3 regions of the Azospirillum largimobile genome follow, and region 3 is predicted to be linked to each of the others. Evidence: riboswitches for the same ligand, from Rfam matches in the RefSeq annotation. Region 3 holds a riboswitch; each other region holds the start of a gene.

Region 1 (6,708 bases), on a different contig from region 3:
ATCGCCATGCCCGACACCACCTGATTGCCGTTGTGGGTGATGCAAGCGAAGCCATGGACCATCGCCAGCGCCACACCCGCGGCGATGCCCGCCAGCAGCCCGAGCCAGGGGTTGAGGGTGGCCGCGGCGACCGCGGCGGAGAAGAAGGCGCCGGCTAGCATCTTGCCTTCCAGCCCGATGTCGACCACGCCGGCCCGCTCGCAATACATGCCGGCGAAGGCGGCCAGCACCAGCGGCGTCGCCACCCGGATGGTGGCGCCCAGCAGCTGCAGCGCCAGAAGAAGCGCGTCCTCCATCGCTCAGCCCCTTCCCCCAGTGGCGATATCTGCGGCGACCGCACCGCGGCGGCGGAACAGCGCCTCCACCTGCGGCTTGAACAGGTTTTCCATCGCGCCGGCGAACAGGATGACCAGACCCTGGATGACCATCACCAGCTCGCGGTTGATCGTGGGGTATTCGAAGGACAGCTGGCCGCCGCCCTGCGCCAGAACCCCGAACAGCAAGGCCGCCAGAATGATCCCGACCGGGTGGTTGCGCCCCATCAGCGCCACGGCGATGCCGACGAAGCCGACGCCGCCGGTGAAGTTCAGGATCACCCGGTGCTGCACGCCCAGGATCTCGTTCACGCCGACGAAGCCGGCCAGCGCGCCGGAGATCAGCATGGCGATGATGATGTTGCGGGCCGGAGAGATGCCGGCATAGACCGCGGCCCGCTCATTGCGGCCGACGGTGCGCAGCTCGTAGCCCCAGCGGGTGCGGCGCAGGAACAGGTGGAACAGAGCGCAGCAGGCCAGCGCCCACAGGAAGGACAGGTTCAGCGGCGAGGCCGGGATGGCGATGCCGAGCCAGCCCAGCGCCCGGTCCATCGACGGCAGCCAGACCCCGGGATCGAATTCACGCGTTTCCGGCGACTGGCTGCCGGGGCGGATCAGCACGTCGACCAGCAGCCAGGTCATGATCGAGGCGGCGATGAAGTTGAACATGATCGTCGTGATGACGATGTGGCTGCCGCGCTTGGCCTGTAGCCAGGCCGGGATGAAGGCCCATGCGGCGCCGAACAGGGCCGACGCCAGGATCGCCAGCACCGCCACCACCGGCCAGGGCCAGCCGGTCAGCGCCAGCGCCACCAGCCCGGCGCCGAGCCCGCCGAGATAGGCCTGCCCCTCGCCGCCGATGTTGAACAGTCCGCAATGGAAGGCAATCGCAACGGCCAGCCCGGTGAAGATGTAGCTGGTGGTGTAATAGAGGGTGTAGCCGATGGCTTCCGGATACCCCAGAGCCTCCGTCACCAGCAGCGACAGCACGTCCACCGGGTTCTCGCCGATCACCAGGATCACCAGCCCCGACAGCACGAAGGCCGCGACGAGGTTGAGAACCGGCAGCAGCGCATACCCGACCCAGCCCGGCACGGCGCCCGGCTGACCCTTCCCCGACCCGCTCAGCAGCACCGGCGTCTCCTGGATTGCCCCTGCCGGGGATTCTTAACCGGCAACCCCGCCGCTGACCAAGCATTTCGTCACGCGGAAAAGCCAAGGGGTGCGAGGACTTGGAAGCGTCACAAAAGTCTTGCCGCAGCGCAGCATTCTGGCATGCTTCTTATCCATATGAAAATTATGGTTATGGAGCATGCCCGATGCCGCTCGACCTGCCGCAGACCTTCCGCCACCACGTCTTCTGCTGCGCCCAGCAGCGTCCGCCCGGCCATCCGCGCGGCAGTTGCGCCGCCAAGGGCGCCCATCCGCTGTGGCAGCGGCTGGACCAGAAAATCCAGGGCAAGGGCCTGACGGATGTGGGCATGGCGCTGACGGGCTGCCTCGGCTTCTGCTCCGCCGGGCCGCTGATGGTGGTGTATCCGGAAGGCATCTGGTACCGGCCGGAGACGCCGGAGGACGTCGACGAGATCGTCGAGTCGCATCTGGTTGGGGATACGCCGGTGGAGCGGCTGGTGATGGTTTTGACGCGGTGAGGGGATGGGGAGTGCTGGCTTCGATTACCCCCACCTAACCTCCCCCGCTGGGCGGGGGAGGGACTGCTGCTGCCTTCCCGAACAAGCGCTTGTCCCCTCCCCCGCCCAGCGGGGGAGGGTTAGGGTGGGGGCACCGTCAGCCGACGCTTAACAAAACCCCACGCCTACCAGACCTGCGGTTGCGGCATTGGGACGCAGAGGCGTTTGCCCATAATGTGGGCAGTCCCAGCCATTGCCGTTCCGAACCGATCCCATGACCGACGCCGAGACCGCCGACCTGCTGCCAGCCGAGGCCGATTCGGTCCCCTATGCCGTCGGCTGCTTCCTGGGTGCGATCCTGCTGTTCGCGGCGATGGACACGCTGATCAAGTTCCTGACCGCCGACTACCCGGTGCCGCAGCTGATGTTCGTGCGCTCGCTGGTCGCTTTCCTTCTTGTGGGCGGCTACACGCTGTGGCGGGGCGGCGGGATCGCGGCGATGCGGACCCGGCGGCCCTGGGGCCATGTCTGGCGGGCCTTCGCCGGGCTGATCTCCATGGGATGCTTCTTCTATGCGTTCCGCGAGCTGCCGCTGGCCGACGTCTATGTGCTGAGCTTCGCCGGGCCACTGTTCATCACCGCGCTGTCCGCCCCGCTTCTGGGGGAGCCGGTGGGCTGGCGCCGCTGGGTCGCGGTGGTGGTCGGATTCGGCGGCGTGGTGGTGATGGCGCAGCCATCGGCGGGGGCGCCGCTGGTGCCGGTTCTGGTCGGGCTGTGCGCCGCCTTGTTCTATGCGCTGGCGGCGCTCGCCGTGCGCGGCCTGTCGCGGACGGAGACCAGCGCGTCGATCGTGCTCTATCTGCTGCTGACGACGACGGTGGTCAGCGGCGCGCTGACGGTTCCCGTCTGGACGGCGCCGACCGCCTACGCGCTCGGTCTGATGGCGCTGGTCGGCGCGATCGGCGCCGGGGCGCAGGTGCTGCTGACCCAGGCCTTCCGCCGTGCGCCGCCGGCCGTGGTGGCGCCGTTCGAATATACCGGCATGGTCTGGGCCAGCCTGTTCGGCTGGATGGTGTTCGGCGACCTGCCGACCGCGCCGGTGCTGCTTGGCGCCATGGTCATCATCGGCAGCGGGCTCTATATCCTGCATCGTGAAACCGTGGTGGCGCGCCGCCGGCTGGGTTCTTGACAGGACAGGCCCGGCGGCGACACTCTCGCCGCCTGTTCACGGCTGGGGTGCCCCTGCCTTCGCCAGATCGGCGGATGCGGGGGCTGAGACAACACCCATCGAACCTGATCCGGGTCATGCCGGCGAAGGGAGCCGACCGGAATCCGACGGAACTGCTGCAAATGCCCCGTCCCCTCCGCGTCGCTTCGCTCGCCGGCGCGTGTTGAGGAGTTTTCGGTCATGCGGCGCGCGCTTCCCCTTCTGATCGGCCTGCTGGCCGCATCCTCCTGCCTGTCGTCCGCCGCGCGGGCCGACGACACGCTGTCCTTTCCGGTGCTGGTGCCGCTGACCGGCTTCCTATCGCTGGAGGGAACCAGCCAGCGCAACGGCGCGGTCCTGGCGCTGAAGCAGACCCCGGCCGGCGTCGCCATCGCATCGGAGGTCGTCGACACCGGCACCTCGCCCGAGGCGGCGGTGACGGCGCTGGAGCGGGCGGCCGGCAGCGGCACGGTCGGGGCGGTCGCCGCCAGCATGCTTGGCACCCAGATGCTGGCGATGCTGCCGCTGGCGCAGGAGTTGAAGCTGCCGCTGGTCACCGTGTCGGGCACCGCCTCGATCACCGAGCAAGGCAACCCTTGGGTCTTTCGCTTTTTCCCCGGCGATGCCGTGACCAAGGCCGCCCACGCCCGCTATGTGGTGGAGGAGTTGGGCAAGCGGCAGCCGGCCGTCATCTATCAGACCACCGCCTACGGGCAGAGCGGCAAGGCCCATCTCGACGCCGCCTTCAAGGCGCTGGGTGTGACCCCGGTGTTCGAGGAGGGGGTGGACCCGGCAGCCAAGGACCTTCTGCCGGTGCTGACCAAGGCGCTGGCCGCGAAGCCCGACGTGCTGGTCCTGCACCTGCATTCCGGCCCGACCGCGCTGCTGCTGCGGCAGGCGGCGTCCAGCGGGGTGGCCGTGCCCATCGTCGCCGGCTCCGCCATGCATCAGCCGAGCACGGCGGCCCTGCTGGAGCCGGCGGAGTTGAAGCGCGTTTGTGCCGAGACCGCGGCCTCGCCCATCTCCGGCGACACGCCGGAGGTCAAGGCCTTCACCGAGGCCTATCGCGCCGCCTTCGGCAAGGAGCCGGACGCCTTCGCGCTCGGCCAGTATGACGGCATGACGATGGTGCTGGAGGCGGTGAAGGCCGGCGCCCGCAGCCCCGACGCCATCCGCAAAGCTCTGTCGTCGGAGAGCTTAAAGGGCCTCGCCATGACCTACAAGTCCGACGGCAAGGGCAACATGGCCCATTCCGCCGTCATCGTCTGCTATGACGGGGCCAGCCGCGTGCCGGTGCTGGTGAAGCGGTACGACAACCCCGCGCTTGCGGCGAAGTGAGCGGATGGCGGCGCTTCAACTGCTGGTCAACGGCGTGGCGCTGGGGGCGGCCTATGCGCTGGTGGCGCTGGGCTTCGTGCTGGTGCTGAACGCCACCTCGGCGGTGAATTTCGCCCAAGGCGATCTTGTCATGGCCGGCGGGCTGCTGGCGGTGGCGCTGGCGCCGCTGATCCCGCTGCCGGGCATCGCCCTGCTGCCGGTGGTGCTGGCGCTGATGGCGGCGCTGGGGCTGCTGCTGGCGCTGGCGGCCTATCTGCCGCTGCGCCGCCGGCCGCCAGTGTCGGTCTTCATCAGCACCATCGCCATCGGCATCATCCTGCAGAACGGCGCCGCCATCCTGTTCGGGCCGGAGCCGCGCGCCGCGCCGCCGCTGTTCGGCGACGACACGCTTTACATCGGCGGGCTGGCGGTTCCCGAGCAGTCGCTCGCCATCGTCGCGGTGGCGGCGCTGCTGATCGGCGCGCAGCAATGGGTGTTCGCCCGCACGCAGCTGGGCCGCCGTCTGCGCGCCACGGCGCAGGACCCGGAGATGGCGCGTGCTTGCGGCGTGCCGGTCACCGCGATGATCCTGGTGACCTTCGCCATCGGGGCCGCCTGCGCCGGGGCGGCCGGGCTGCTGCTGGCCAACCGCTATTTCGTCACGCCGACCGCGGGCGGGGACCTGATTTTGAAGGCCTACATCGCCGTGACCATCGGCGGCTGGGGCTCCGTGCCGGGGGCCGTGGTGGGGGCGCTGCTGATCGCGCTGTTCGAGGTGGGGGTGTCGTCGGTGCTCTCGTACCCGGCGGCGCTGGGGGCGCTGTATCTGACGCTGCTGGCGATCCTGGTGCTGCGGCCGCAAGGCCTGTTCGGCGAAGCGGTGCGGCGCCGTGGCTGATCCGCTCTCCCCGGCAAATATCCCCTCTCCCCCCCGGGGAGAGGGTCAGGGTGAGGGGGTTCCGCTTGCCGGACGATCCTCGCGGCGCGTCCCCCTCACCCCAACCCTCTCCCCGCTTTCGGCGGACCTATGGTCCGCCTGTCGCGTCAGCGCAAACTTCGTTTGCGCGAGAGCGGGGGGGAGAGGGGGCTATGCCGGGGTGGAGAGTGTCGTATTGGGGATTGGTGCCCTCGCTCTCCTTGTCTACGCGCTCGCCTTCGCCTCCCCCTACGGCCTGCGCGTCCTGACCGTCGCCGGCGTCTATGCGCTGGCGACTTTCGGATTTCAGATCGTCTTCGGCCTCGGCGGAGCGCTGTCGCTGGCGCAGGGCGCCTTCTTCGGCGTCGGCGCCTATGTGACGGGCATCCTCGGCAGCCGCTATGGCCTTGGCTTCGAGGCGACCTTTCCGCTGTCGATGCTGGTGCCGCTTCTGCTGGCCCTGCCGGTCGGGCTGGCGGTGCTGCGGCTGGAGTCGCACTATTTCGCCTTGGCGACGCTGGGCATCGCGCAGGTGCTGCATCTGCTGGCGGTCAACCTGCCCGAACTGACCGGCGGCTCCAACGGGCTGGCCGGGGTGCCGGCTGTGGTGCTGTTCGGCTGGATGGTGCCGCGCGGCCTGCCGATGGCGGGGCTGGTCTGGGGGCTGGTGGCGCTGGGCGGGCTGGTGGGGTGGTGGCTGGCGCGCGGGCGGCTCGGGCGGTCGTTGACGATGCTGCGCGACGATCCGCTGGCGGCGGGAACGTTGGGGCTCGACGTCGGGCGGCTGCGGCTGACCGCCTTCGGCATCAGCGCCCTGTTCGCCGGAGCGGCCGGAGCGCTGGCGGTCCACACCCAGCGCGTCGTCTCGCCGGAGGTGCTGGAGTTCCCGGTCATGGTCTCCATCCTCACCATCGCCATCGTCGGCGGGCGGGGGCGGATGGCCGGTGCGGTGCTGGGCGCGGTGCTGCTGCTGCATCTGCCGGAATGGTTCCGCTTCCTGGAGCGCGGCTATCTGGTCGTCTACGGAATGGCCCTGCTGCTGACCGTTCTGCTGGCGCCCGACGGTCTGACCGGGCTGCTGGACCGCGCCGCCGGACGTCTGTTCGGCCGCCCCGCCCGTGCCTTGCCGGAAGCGCGCGAGCCGGCGCCGTCCGTTTCCGTGGACGGGCTGACGGTGGAGGGGCTGGCCAAGTCCTTCGGCGGCGTGCGCGCGGTGGATGGCGTGTCGCTGGAGTTGCGGCCCGGCGGCATCACCGGGCTGATCGGCCCCAATGGGTCGGGCAAGACCACGGTCATCAACCTGCTGTCGGGGCTGGAGCGTCC
Region 2 (6,708 bases), on a different contig from region 3:
GGACATCGTCCCATGGGCAATGAGGCGGAGGATGAACGTCCCTACGGCGTCGATCCGGAATTCGTGGAAGAGATCGTCGCCCTGCTGCGCGCCCGTGAACGCGACGCCGTTCTGGCGCGGCTGGAGGAGCTGCACGCCGCCGACATCGCCGACCTGATCGAGCAGGCCGACCCGGCCGAGCGCGCCGACCTGATCGACCTGCTGCCGGCGGAGCTGGACGGCGAGGTGCTGTCCTACCTGAACCCGGACCTGCGCGAAGCGCTGATCGAACGGTTCGAGCCGCAGGAGCTGGCCGCCGCCGTCGCCGACCTCGACACCGACGACGCCGTCGAGCTGATCGAGGATCTGGATGCGGAGACGCGGGCGCAGATCCTGGCGAACCTGCCCGACGCCGAACGCGCCCTGGTTCAGGAAAACCTGACCTACGACGAGGACAGCGCCGGCCGCATGATGCAGCGAGAGCTGGTCGCGGTGCCGGAATTCTGGACGGTGGGCAAGACCATCGACTTCGTCCGGGCGGCGACCGACACGCTGCCGGAGGATTTCTACGACATCTTCATCGTCGACCCGATGCACCGGGTGGTGGGGGCGGTGCCGCTGTCGCGCCTGCTGCGCCAGCGCCGGGCCGTGCGCATCGCCGATCTGGTCACCGGCGAGGTCGATGCGATCCCCGCGACCATGGAGCGGGCGGAGGTCGCCAACCTGTTCCGCCAATATGCCCTGGTCTCCGCCCCCGTGGTCGATCCTTCCGGCCGGCTGATCGGCGTCATCACCGTCGACGACGTCGTCCGCATCATCGACGAGGAGGCGGAGGACGACCTGCGCAAGCTGAGCGGGTCGGGCGACACCGGCGTGTTCAGCGGCATCGCCGACATCGCCCGCGGCCGTGTCGGCTGGCTGACCGTCAATCTCGCCACCGCTTTCCTGGCGTCGGGCGTCATCTCGCTGTTCGAGGGCACCATCGAGCAGATCGTGGCGCTGGCGGTGCTGATGCCCATCGTCGCCTCCATGGGCGGCAATGCCGGGACCCAGACGCTGACCGTCGTCGTCCGCGCGCTGGCGACGCACGACCTGTCCTCCGCCAACGCCATGCGGGTGGTGGGCAAGGAGCTGCTGGTCGGGCTGATCAACGGCGGCATCTTCGCCGTGATGGTCGGGGTGATCGCGCTGGTCTGGTACGGCCCGATGATCGGCATCGTCATCGGGCTCGCCATGATCATCAACCTGGTGGTGGCGGGGCTCAGCGGCGCGCTGATCCCGCTTGGGCTGGAAAAGCTGGGCGTCGATCCCGCGGTGTCCAGCGCGGTGTTCCTGACCACCATCACCGACGTGATCGGTTTCCTGGCCTTCCTGGGGCTGGCGTCGGCGTTCCTGCTGTGAGCGCAGCCCCGGGATGGCTGGAAGGCGGAGCGCCTTACAGGGTGGTGGCGCTGCAGTAGGCCCAGTCCTCGCCCTGCAGTCCGAAGAAGGCGGCGACCGGCTTGGCGCCGGACCGGTCGACGACGACGCGGAACCGGCTGCCGGTGCAGGCGCCCTGGGCCTGCTTGGCGAAGGGAAGCTTGACGTGCTTGGACGTCAGGCAGGCGTCCGACAGCTTCGGCGGCGTGGCCGGACCGTCCACCTTCTTGCCGTTCAGCACCATGTAGTAGTTGGTGGCCAGACCGCCCTTCACGTCGGCCTTCACCTCGATCTTGCCGAAGCGCGACTTGTAGAGGCCGGTTTCCTGCTCGCCGTCCGGGGTGCCGGTCGGCAGCGGACGGAAGGAGATGGCGGCGCAGGACGGCGGATCCTTCGCCTCCGCCGGGGTGGAGACCGCGGCGAAAACGGTAAGGCCGCCGGCCAGCAGAAGGGCGGCCTTGCGCGCGGACGGCAGGTTTGCGGACAGCATGGGAAACTCCTTTCGAACCGGTTGGACCGTCATTTCGGCATCACGCAGAAGGTGGTCTGCTGCATCAGGGCGCAGTCCTTCTCCACCCCGCCGTCCAGCATCGACACCTCCACCTGGGTGATGACCAGGGTGCGGCCCGGCTTCACCACGCGGGCGCGGGCGATCATGACGTCGCCCTTGGCCGGCGACATCAGGTTGATCTTGAACTCCACCGCCAGCACCTCCGCCCCGGCGGGCATCAGGCTCAGCGCGGCATAGCCGCCGGCATTGTCGGCCAGCGTGCTGACCATGCCGGCATGGAAGAAGCCGTGCTGCTGCGTCAGGTCGGCGCGGAAGGGCAGCCGCATCTCGCAGAAGCCGGGCTCCATCGCCGCCATCTCGATGCCGAGCGTCCTGCAGATCGGCTGCTGTTCGAAGGACGCGAGGCAGCGCGCCTTCCAGTCGGGGGTACGGGGTTCGAAGGTGGCGGGCACGGTCGGAAGATCTCCGGCTTGAGGGGCGGTGCGCGACAGCCTGCGTCAGCCGCCGCGCCGGATCAAGCGGCCGATTGGACAACCGCAAGAGGCACGCCCCTTCGCCGTCAGCTGCCGATCAGGCCCATCTGCGGGCTGGAGGGTTCGGCATAGGCGCGCATCGGCATGCGGCCGGCCAGATGGGCGCCGCGCCCGGCAGCGACCGCGTCGCGCATCGCCGCCGCCATCCGCACCGGATCGCGCGCCTTCGACACGGCGGTGTTCAGCAGCACCGCGGCACAGCCCAGTTCCATCGCCAGCGCGGCGTCGGATGCGGTGCCGATCCCGGCATCCAGCACCACCGGCACCGGGCTGCGGGCGCAGATCGTCTCGATGGCGTGCGGGTTGCGGATGCCCAGGCCGGACCCGATGAAGGCCCCCAGCGGCATCACCGCCGCCGCGCCCAGGTCGGCCAGCTTGCGGCAGGTGACGGGATCGTCGTTGCAATAGGGCAGCACGACGAAGCCGTCGTTCACCAATTCCTCGGTCGCGCGCAGCAGTTCCTCCACGTCGGGATAGAGCAGCTCGCGGTCGCCGATGACCTCCAGCTTGATCCAGGGGGTTTCCAGCGCCTCGCGCGACAGCTGGGCGGTCAGCACCGCCTCCTTGGCGGTCATGCAGCCGGCGGTGTTGGGCAGCAGCCCGACCGGGCCGGTCGGCCGCCCGGCGGTGGCGCGGGCCAGCACGTCGACGAGGCTTTCCGAATAGCCGTCCAGGCTGATGCGCCGGATCGCCAGCGTGACCAGCTCGCTGCCGCTGGCCTCCAGCGCGTCGAGCATCACCTGCTGGTTCGGATAGCCGGCCGTGCCGAGGAACAGCCGCGAGCCGAAGCCGCGTCCGGCGATGGTGAGGATGTCGGGGGTGGATTGGGGCATGGTGGGAGCCTTTCAAAGGCCCTCTCCTTCGGCGACCAGCCCGGGGAAATCCCCCCTCTCCCCAGGGGGGAGAGGGGATTCTTCCCGTGTCGGGGGCGGGAGAGGGAGGATCAGGGGGGTCAGCCGCCCTGGATGGGGCGGACGATTTCCAGGCTGTCGCCGGGCTGGAGCGGGGTCTCAAGCCAGCGGCGGCGGGGAACCACGGCGCCGTTCAGGGCGACGGCGACGCCGGGCGCGCCTGCGGCGATGCCGCGCGCGGCCAGAAGCTCGCCGACCGAGGCGGCGGACAGCGGTTCTTCCTGGCCGTTGATGCGGAGGACGGCGCTCATGCGGCGGCTCCCGCCGCAACGAAGCGGTCGGCGGCGAAGGGGCGCAACAGCGGGTCGGTCTCGCCGGTCAGCACCAGCCGGGCGATGCCGTCGGCGGTCACCGGGGTCAGCAGGATGCCGTTGCGGTGGTGGCCGGTGGCGTGGATCAGGCCGGGGATGCCGCTTTCCCCCAGGATCGGCGCGTCGTCGCGGCTGCCGGGGCGGAAGCCGGCCCAGGCCTCCTCGATCGGCAGTTCGGCGATGCCCGGCAGCGCGCGCCACGCCCCTTCCAGCAGCGCGAACTGGCCGCCGGCGGTCAGCCGGTCGTCGAAGCCGCGCTCCTCCGTCGTGGCGCCGATCAGCAGACGGCCGTCCAGCCGCGGGATCAGGTAGGTGCCAGGCGTCCACACCACATGGCGCAGCAGCGGCAGACGGGCGTCCATGCGCAGGCAGACCATCTGCCCCTTGACCGGCCGTACCGGCGGCTTCGCGGCGGGCGGCAGGCCCGGCACGCCGGCCGACCAAGCCCCTGCGGCCAGAACCACCCGGTCGGCCCGGTGCAGAGTTGCAGCAACACGCACACCAACGGCGCGTCCATCCTCCACCGCCAGAGCCACCTCGCCGCACTGCTCATGCAGGCGGGCGCCGGCGGCCAGGGCGGCGCGCTGCAGGGCGGCTGCGACCTTGCGGTTGTCGACCTGATGGTCGCCGGCACAGAACAGGGCGCCGGCCACGCCTGGCTGCAGGAAGGGCTCGCGCCGGCGCACCTCGGCCCCGCCCAGCCACTCCACCGGAAGGCCGAGGTCGCGCTGGAAACCGTGCAGGAAACGGACCTTGGCGGCATCGTCGGCGTTGAGCGCGATGACCATGGTGCCTTCGGTGCGCAGGTCCACCGCCATGCCGCTCGCAGCCTCCAGGTCGCGGGCGAAGTCCGGCCACAGCGCCTGGGAGGCGCGAGTCAGCGGCAGCAGCCCGTCCTCTCCCGGTTCGGTTTCGACGCAGGCGGCCAGCATGCCGCCGGCTGCATGGGTGGCGCCGCGGCCCGCCTGTCCCCGTTCGAACAGATCGACGCGGCAGCCGGCCGACGCCAGCCTCCAGGCGATGGCAAGGCCGATGCAGCCGGCACCGATGACGGCGACGGAGGGACGGATTCCCGATTCGGGAACGGAAAATGGATGCGGATCTGGCGCATGGATCATGCGGCGGCTCCCTTCGCTGGAATTACCCAGACAGGTTCGATGGGTGTGTTCTCAGCCGCGCGACCACCGCACGGCACCCCAGGCCTATGGTTTGCCTTATGCCAATGTTTCGCTGGCCCTACAAGCGGAATCGGCACCCGGCCCATCTGCCCGGCCCATCAAGGCGTGCGACCCCATGCCACGGCTGGATAAGGAGTTCCCCCGATGAGCGAAGCCACCGATCGGGAGCTAAACTATCCGCAAAATTTCCGGTGGCAGGGCGTCGGCGAAACGATCGACGCGGCTGGCATGCGGAATCAAACAAGACGTCCGAGGAATCGCCCGCCATGCTGTCCTTCTTCCGCTCCGACTCCGCGACCGCCTCCTCCGGTACCGGTCCGAATGCTGCCGAGTCCGGCAATACGGCCATCGCGACCGCCGCAGCCGATCCGGCGGAGGCGCCGATCCGCAGCCTCTGCCTGCCGGCCGCACAGATCGGCGCCACGGCACTGGACGGGCTGGGCTTCGCCGCCGGCGCCCCGGCGCTGGTCGTCGGCTTCGTCTCGCCGCATGTCGATTTCGCGGCCACCGCCCGCGCGGTGCGCTCCGCCCTGCCGCCGGCCACGCAGCTGGTGCTGGTCTCCACCGCGGGCGAGCTATGCGCGGCGGACGGACAGCCGCTCTACCGCAAGGCGGGCGACCGCTGGGACAGCGTGGTCCTGCAATCCTTCAGCCCGCGCCTGTTCGCGGGGATCAGCATCCATGCCGTCCCGCTGCATTGCGAGGATCTGCGCGGCGGCCGGCCGACCCGTGACGTCCCTGCACGGGTGGAGGCGATCCGCGGCGAGTTGGACCGCGTCCGCGTTCCCTTCGCGGTCGACAGCCACGACACGGTGGCGCTGACCTTCATCGACGGGCTGTCGGCCAGCGAAAGCTGGTTCATGGAGGCGGTCTACCGCTCCGGCCATTTCCCCTGCCTGTTCATCGGCGGCTCGGCCGGCGGCACGCTGGACTTCCGCAACACCCGCCTGTTCGACGGCCAGCGCGTGCTGGAGAATTCGGCGCTGACCATCTTCCTGAAGATGGCGCCCGGCATCCGTTACGGCATCTTCAAGTCGCAGAATTTCCGTCCGACCCAGACCCGCTTCGCGGTGGTGGACGCCGACCCGATGCGCCGCATCGTGCGCGGCGTGATCGACCGCGACGGCTTCGAGGTGGTGAGCTTCATCGACGCGCTGGCCAAGGCGCTGCGCTGCAAGCCGCAGGAGCTTCCGGCCAAGCTCGCCAAGAACACCTTCGCCATCGAGATGGAGGGGGAGCTGTTCGTGCGCTCCATCTCCGGCTTCGATTTCGAGAAGGGGGAGGTCGCCTTCTATTGCGACGTCAATCCCGGCGATTCGCTGTGCCTGGTGGAGGCCACCGACTTCGTCCGCCAGACGGAGGACGACCTCGCCGCCTATCTGCGGGACAAGCCGCGGCCGGTGGGCGCCATCCTGAACGACTGCATCCTGCGCCGTCTGAACAACCCGGACCAGCTGTCGCGGGTGCATGCCTTCGACGGGCTGGCCGCCGCCGGCTTCTCCACCTTCGGCGAACTGCTGGGCATCAACATCAACCAAACCCTGTCGGCCCTGATGTTCTTCGAGGTCCCGCCCGGCACCGCCTTTTCCGACGACATGGTCGACCGCTTTCCGGTCCATTACGCCCGGTTCCAGAGCTATTTCATCGCCACCCGCTACAACCGGCTGGAGTTGCTGAGCCGCATCCGCAACAGCGTGATCGAGCGGATGCACAGCTACCTCGACGCCCTTGTCACGCTGAACAGCGGCGTCCAGGAAACCGCCAGCTACGCCGCGCGCATCGGCGGCTCCATGTCCGCCATCGAGGCGACGCTGACCCGCCATGCCGGCCTGTTCGAAGGCCATTCCGAGCGGAAGGAGGAGCTGG
Region 3 (6,708 bases):
TCGTAGCGCAAATCGCGCGGGCGCGGGCGCGGCAGGTCGATGGAAAGGCTGTGGCGAAGCTGCCCATCCGCCATCACCGCCACGCGGTCGCCCAGATAGACCGCCTCGGCGATGTCGTGGGTGACGAACAGCGCGGTGGTGCCACGCTGCGCACACAGCCGCAGCAGATCGTCCTGCAACTCCTCGCGCGTCAGGGCGTCCAGCGCGGCGAAGGGCTCGTCGAGCAGGAGCAGCGCCGGATCGGCGATCAGCGCGCGGGCCAGCGCCACCCGGCTCTGCTGGCCACCCGACAGCGCCCGCGGCCCCCGCTCCGACAGCCCGGTCAGCCCGACCCGCTCCAGCAGATCCAGCGCGCGGGCGCGGTCGTCGGCGGTGGCGCGGCGGTGCAGCGTCACCGGCAGCAGCACATTGTCGAGCACCGTCAGCCATTCCAGCAGCGTCGGCGCCTGGAAGACGAAACCCACCGCATCGCCCGGCCCGCACACCGCCGCGCCGTCCAGCCGCACCCGCCCGGTGGCGGGGGTGAACAGCCCGGCGGCCAGCTTCAGCAGCGTGGTCTTGCCGCAGCCGCTGCGCCCCAGCAGGCAGTGGATGGCGCCGCGGCCGACCGCCCAGTCGACGCCGTCGACGATGGCCGCACCGCCGTAATCGAAGCGTACACCCTCGAACGTCAGGAAGGCCGGCGGGTCAGTCGGCATAGCGGGCCAGCCCCTCCGCCAGCGCTTCCGCCGACCGTTCGATCTCCGTCACCGTCACCAGATCCAGCAGGTTGAACCGGCCGTCATGATGCCAGCCCGCCTCCGGCGCGGTCATGGTGCCGAGCGCGCAGAACCGCGTCACCCCAGCCGCCCCAAGCGGCCCGGCCAGCCTGAACAACTCCTCCGGCGGCGCGGCGATGCCGGCGGTCTGCAGCACGGCACGGTGCGGGGCGACGCGGCCCGCCACCTCCGCCAGATCGTCCACCGCGACCACGGAAATCGTCCGGTTCAGCGCGGTCGGCGCCAGCCCGTCGGGCGCATCGGTGCAGGACACGCACCAGCCGCCCGCCGGATCCGACAGCAGCAGATGGCCGGACCCGTCCAGGCCGCGCATCGCCTGCCCGTCGCGCCAGCCGGCGACCTCCCCGGCCTCCGCCATCGACAGGACACGGCGCGGGTGCTTGCGGGCCTGCACCGCCAGTTCATGGGCGAGCATGGCGGCGAAATCCTGCGGCGACAGCCGGCCGCCGCGCTCGACGAACAGGGTCTGCGGCGAATAGCAGCCCTGCTGGTCGTAGCGGGCGATGTCGTGGGCGGCCAGCCGCGCCGTCTCCCCCGACCGACGCGGGTCCAGCGCGGCGCGCGACACCAGCGCAAAGCTGATCTTGTGGCCGTAGGGCAGGAAGCGGGTGGTCACCGGCACCCGGTCGCGGATCGCCGCCAGCGCCGCGGTGCCGCCATAGGCGACCACCGTATCGGCCTGGGCCAGCCATGCCCGCTCCGCCGCCGCGTCGCCGCCCTTCCACCACACCACGGCCAGACACTCGCCCAGTTTGGGGTCGATCTCCGACAATAGCTGCGCGAACCAGCCCGCGAACAGCGGCTCGGCGCTGGGCAGCTTGCCGACAGTGCCGGACTTGACCAACAAGCCCGAGATCAGGCTCCACAGGGGCAGTCCCGGCACATTGCCCGCCCAGACATGCAGCAGCAAGTCCGGGCCGAAGGCGCGGGTGAAGCCGCCCTTGGGCGCCGGCTGGAATTCGTCCAGCACCAGCGGGTTGGCGAAATCCTCCGCCAGGAAGCGGCGCAGTTCGTGGGCGCGGAAGGTCTTCAGATAGCCGGTCAACCCCAGCCTGACCATCTCGGCGTCATAGCCGGTGACGACGGGCAGCAGCCGCTCCGCCCTTTGGCGCCACGGATCCTCGCGGTCGAGCAGCCGTTGGATCGCCGTGTCGATCACCGCGACGATGTGGGCCGTCGGCAGCGTCTTCAGATAGCCGCGCGCCGCCGCCCGCACCGTCGCGGAGACCCGCTCCACCTGCCCCGCATCCAGCACCGGCACTGCCACGCGCAGCGCCGCATCGCCCGCCCCGAAGGTCAGCACGCGCCGCTCCACCGCCTCCGGCGGCAGGCCGGGCAAATGGCCGGCCAGTTCAATGACGGACGGATCGTCGCCGAAGGCCAAGGCCGCGCTCCCGCTCAAGCGCGCGCGGCGGCGAGGAAATCCTCCACCGCCAGCGAGCAGCCCTTGGCCTGCGCGCCGGCGACGCGGCCCAGCAGGCGGAAGCCGCCCTCCTGCAGGATGCCGGCATCCTCGGTCAGGATGGCGGCGACGGAGTTGATGTGTGCCAGATCATGGTGAACCAGCACGCCCATGCTGCCGGGCGGCACGTCCCGGCCGGACAACGGATCGACGACGCGGCTGCGGATCCAATGCGGGCCGGACTTCAGCGACGGGCAGACCGCGTTGCCGTCGTCGTAGAACTGGGTGCTCAGCTCCGTCATGCCGTACATGTTGATGCAGCGTCGGCGCGGCACGCCGAAGAACTCGGCCAGCTGGCCGTAGAACTCGTCCGGTTCCAGTTCCCGCGACTGGCCCTTGAAGCCGCCGGTGTCGAGAATGCGGCTCCCCTCCGGCAGGGCGAAGCGGCGGCCGTCGCGCGCCATGGCATCCATCAGATGCACAAACCCATAGCTGGCGCCCAGCAGGGCGAAGGGCTCCCCCGACCGTTCGGCGGCGTCCAGCCGGTCATAGAGTCCGGCGATGTCGATGCCGGCTTCGCCGATCCAATGGCGGCTGTCCGGCGTGCCGCATTCCGCCCGCGCCAGCTCCAGGTAATGGGCGAGGGAGGAGTTCGGCATCGCCGTCTCGGTCGGAAACAGGATGCCCATCGCCATCCGCTCCACCCCAGCCTCTGAGCCCTGCATGAAGCGGCGGCGGAAGTTGAGCAGCATGGAGCGGTCGTAGACCGACAGGGTCGTGTGGTGGATCTGGCCGCGGATGCCGCCCTTGGTCGTGCCGCTGGTCATGAAGATGCGGGCGGACTCCTCCGCCGGGCGGCAGCTGAGCGTCAGATCCTTGAAGGCGTTGATCGGCACCGCCGGGATGTCGCGCCAGCTCTTCACCCCGCGCGGCGTCCGGCCGCGCTGCATGGCGAAGCGGCGGTAGGGCTGGTTGTGCTCGAACTGGTGGGCGAAGACCGCCAGCGCCAGGGCGTTGAAGGCCTCGTCGGCCGCCGCCCCGGTTCCGATGTCGGCCTCCATGAAGGCCAGGACCCTGTCGTAGATCACGCTGTCGTAGATCGCGCTCACCGCACCCTCCCCGCCCCGTTCTTCTCCAAGCGGCACCGACCGATGGAGCAACAAACGAATCCGGGACAAGCCTGTGGGGTATGGATCAGCGCGTCGGCCGCGAAGGCCTTCTCGTCCCGCATCCCTACGCCGGCATGACCCGGATCAGGTTCGAAGGGTTGCCGCGTCGCCCGGACGCGAAGGACCGGGCCGGCGGGTGTCTCAGCCTCCTGAACGAGGCTCCCCTGGGAACGGGACGGAGCCTAGAAGACCATCGCGCCGTCTGTCAACGACGGGGATGCCGGCTTTGCGGACGGCGGAAACGGCGCCGCATTGATGATTTCCGCTCTCCGACCTGTTGTACCGCTGCCGCCCCATGCCGCAGCAATCCCGATATCGGCTGGGGTGGATCGGCCCCTCTCTTGAAGGAGACGCAGATGACCGTTCGCAAATTCGCCGTGACGGACGTATCGCTGGAGCGCACCCCCGGACAGGACGCCGACGTGTTCGTCGGCAACGTGGTCGACCAGCGCCATGGCGGACCCGTCACCATCGGCTACGGCCGCTACGAACCCAACCAGAGCATCGACGAGGCGATTGCCGTCGACGACGTGATGGTGGTGCTGGAAGGGCGGGTCTCGGTCGCCTCCGATGCCGGCACGGTCACCGCCGGGCCGGGCGAGATCGTCTACATGCCCAAGGGTTCAAACGTCACCATCCGCTCGCACGAAGAGGGCGCCCTCACCGCCTACGTCACCTATCCGCACTGGCAGGAGGCTTGAGCGGACCCCGATCGCCGCTGATCGACAAAAGCAGGAAGAGTGTGGAGCGGCTCACATCCCAAAATCCGGGGCTTGGGTAGGGTCTGTCCATCGGCAACACGCCGCATCCCGCGGCCCCGAGACAGGAGACCAGATCATGATCCGCACCTCCCTGCTGACCGGCTTCGCTTCGCTCGCCCTGTTCGCCGCCCCGGCGATGGCCCAGAACATCTCCGACATCTCCAACACCGCGGCCGGGATCGGCAACACCGCCAACCAGAGCGCGCTGGTCATGCAGAAGTCCAAGGGTCCCTTCGCCGGTCCGAACGTCGCCACCGTCTCCAACCTCGCCGCCGGCATCGGCAACACCGCCAACCAGGACGCCTTCGTCAAGCAGCGGAGCGGCGGCGTGTTCAGCGGCGGGTCGATGGCGACGGTCGGCAACACCGCGGCCGGCATCGGCAACCTCGCCGGCCAGAGGGCGACGGTGATGCAGAAGAGCGGCGGCCTGCTGAGCGGGGGTTCGGTCGCCAATGTCGGCAACACGGCGGCCGGCATCGGCAACACCGCCCTGCAGCACGGCACCGTTCTCCAGCGTTCGGGCGGGCTGGTCGGCCCCTTCAACCACAGCTCCATGCAGAACCTGTCCGCCGGAACCGGCAACTGGGCGGGACAGAGCGCCCTCGTCAAGCAGCGCTGACCGCCCTTCCTCTACCCGGCTTCCTCCCCTGACCTCGCTCCGGCCGGTTTCCGGCCGGAGCTTTCTTTTGTCCGCTCCTGCCCGCCGGATTCCTTCAGGGAAACGCCCGCATCTGTGGGCCAACTCACAGAGCCGTTTCAAACACTTGGCTAAGCTTCCTTCAACAACGCCGGGGCACGGAAGCCCGAAGCCTCACCCCCACCGAAGGAACTCCCGCCATGATCCGCAAAATTGCTTTCGCCACCCTCGCCGCCGCCCTGCTCGCGACACCTGCGCTGGCGCAGCCCAAGACCGGTGCCGGCACCGGCATGCCGTCGCTGATGTCGGTGCCCGGACTGGTCAGCACCAACGTCGCCAACGCCACCAATGTCGGCGCCGGCATCGGCAATTCGGCGCAGCAGCAGGGCACCGTCCTGCAGGGCGGCGGCGCTCCCATCCGCGGCGTCGGCCCGCTGGTCAGCACCAATGTCGGCACCGCCACCAACGTCGCCGCCGGGATCGGCAACACGGCCGGACAGAAGCTGCTCGGCTTCCAGGGCAACGGCGTCCAGGTCGGGCTGAACTTCAGCGGGCGCGGCCCGCTGGTCAGCACCAATGTCGGGATCGGCACAAACGTCACCGCCGGCCTCGGCAACAGCGCCGCCCAGTCGCTGACCGGCCTTCGCCGCTGAGCAAAGCCTTTCCCCACCCTGCAGCCTTTTGCCCATCTCTTTTGTCCGGGAGACCACCGATGGCGAAGTTCCCGATGATCCTGGCCTTCGTCGCGCCCGTCCTGCTGTTCGGGGCCTCGACGGCCCCGGCGCAGGCCGTCTCCCTCGCCTGCCAGACGGTCAACGGCAAGACCGTCTGCATGCGAGGTTCAGGCACGCTGAACTGCGTGACGCTCGACGGCCGGACCCGCTGTTCCGCCACGCCGTCCGACCCGCAGTCGGAGATCATTCCCGACGCGGACATCCAACTGCTCCCCCGCGCCGTCGCTCCCGACCTGCGTGGCCTGCTTGATCGCCGCGACTTCCCCTTCGGCCCCCAGGCCCGCTCATTGGATTTCGACGACGAGGACCCCGACCTCTGATCCCAACCGAACCGGAGACACCGCCATGTCCCGCCTTCTGACCCTGTCGCTGACGCTCGCCACCCTCGCCGCGGCGCCGGCCTTCGCCGCGACACCGACCATGTCCTACACGCGGGCAACCACCCTCGGCCCGATCATCCTCCAGCCGTCCCCCGGCATCCCGAAGCCGCCGCCCTGCCTGACCTGCGGCACGAGGTTCCTGCCGGGGATCACGCAGGGGATCACGCCCGGCCCCACCTACGGCGGCGACCGCGCCCTGAACCCGCAGCCGCTGCCGCCCAAGGCGATCTTCCGCTGACGGTGGGGCTCCTCACCCCATCATCGCAATCGAAGGGCGACCGGCGGGCACCGGCCGCCCTTTTCGTGTCCGGTCCGCACACGAACGGAGCAGAAGCGTCAACGACGGCGTACCGCCCTTGACGGGGCGGGACGGGTCGGTTGCCGGCGTACCATGCCATGGTTAGAGGACCGGCCCGCGACGTCAGCCAGGGGGCAGCCATGACCGCGATACGGATCAACTTCGACAAGGATCTCGTCCTCGCCGGGCACTTCCTGCTCAAGCATCTGGAGCGCGAGGAACGGCACCGGCTGGCGACCGCCGCACGGCTGTCGCACCACCCGCGCGGCGCCATGATCTTCCAGAAGGGCGACCCCGGCGACAGCATGATGGCGGTCATCCGCGGCCGGGTGAAGATCTGCTGCCATTCCATGGACGGCAAGGAACTGGTGCTGAGCATCATCAACAAGGGCGGCCTGTTCGGCGAGATCGCCCTGCTGGACGGCGAGCCGCGCACCGCCGACGCGGTGGCGCTGGAGGAAACCGACCTGCTGGTCCTCGACCGGTCGCAACTGATGCCGGTGCTGACGGCAAGGCCCGATCTGGCATTCCGCATCATCAGCGTGCTG

What was found. A riboswitch is a leader RNA that binds a small molecule or an ion and turns the genes downstream of it on or off. The one in region 3 is predicted to bind thiamine pyrophosphate.
Region 1: it holds a riboswitch for thiamine pyrophosphate, as region 3 does, so the genes downstream of both, ACWPKK_RS14995 (ABC transporter substrate-binding protein) here and ACWPKK_RS20925 (LuxE/PaaK family acyltransferase) in region 3, are expected to answer to the same signal.
Region 2: it holds a riboswitch for thiamine pyrophosphate, as region 3 does, so the genes downstream of both, thiO (glycine oxidase ThiO) here and ACWPKK_RS20925 (LuxE/PaaK family acyltransferase) in region 3, are expected to answer to the same signal.

The regions. Positions count from the first base shown of each region.
Region 1 covers NZ_CDRMUA020000002.1:345,500-352,207, forward strand. The annotation lists gene ACWPKK_RS14975 (ABC transporter permease) at 1-296, opposite strand, end outside; gene ACWPKK_RS14980 (ABC transporter permease) at 300-1,448, opposite strand; gene ACWPKK_RS14985 ((2Fe-2S) ferredoxin domain-containing protein) at 1,634-1,966, shown strand; gene ACWPKK_RS14990 (DMT family transporter) at 2,220-3,134, shown strand; TPP riboswitch at 3,168-3,282, shown strand; gene ACWPKK_RS14995 (ABC transporter substrate-binding protein) at 3,354-4,490, shown strand; gene ACWPKK_RS15000 (branched-chain amino acid ABC transporter permease) at 4,495-5,367, shown strand; gene ACWPKK_RS15005 (branched-chain amino acid ABC transporter ATP-binding protein/permease) at 5,582-6,708, shown strand, end outside.
Region 2 covers NZ_CDRMUA020000001.1:273,132-279,839, forward strand. The annotation lists gene mgtE (magnesium transporter) at 1-1,380, shown strand, start outside; gene ACWPKK_RS01265 (hypothetical protein) at 1,415-1,888, opposite strand; gene ACWPKK_RS01270 (PaaI family thioesterase) at 1,918-2,361, opposite strand; gene thiG (thiazole synthase) at 2,469-3,275, opposite strand; gene thiS (sulfur carrier protein ThiS) at 3,395-3,604, opposite strand; gene thiO (glycine oxidase ThiO) at 3,601-4,782, opposite strand; TPP riboswitch at 4,774-4,873, opposite strand; gene ACWPKK_RS01290 (methyl-accepting chemotaxis protein) at 5,109-6,708, shown strand, end outside.
Region 3 covers NZ_CDRMUA020000003.1:738,932-745,639, forward strand. The annotation lists gene ACWPKK_RS20915 (ABC transporter ATP-binding protein) at 1-698, opposite strand, end outside; gene ACWPKK_RS20920 (acyl-CoA reductase) at 688-2,163, opposite strand; gene ACWPKK_RS20925 (LuxE/PaaK family acyltransferase) at 2,178-3,290, opposite strand; TPP riboswitch at 3,394-3,526, opposite strand; gene ACWPKK_RS20930 (AraC family ligand binding domain-containing protein) at 3,707-4,051, shown strand; gene ACWPKK_RS20935 (hypothetical protein) at 4,188-4,730, shown strand; gene ACWPKK_RS20940 (hypothetical protein) at 4,949-5,401, shown strand; gene ACWPKK_RS20945 (hypothetical protein) at 5,461-5,802, shown strand; gene ACWPKK_RS20950 (hypothetical protein) at 5,828-6,100, shown strand; gene ACWPKK_RS20955 (Crp/Fnr family transcriptional regulator) at 6,301-6,708, shown strand, end outside.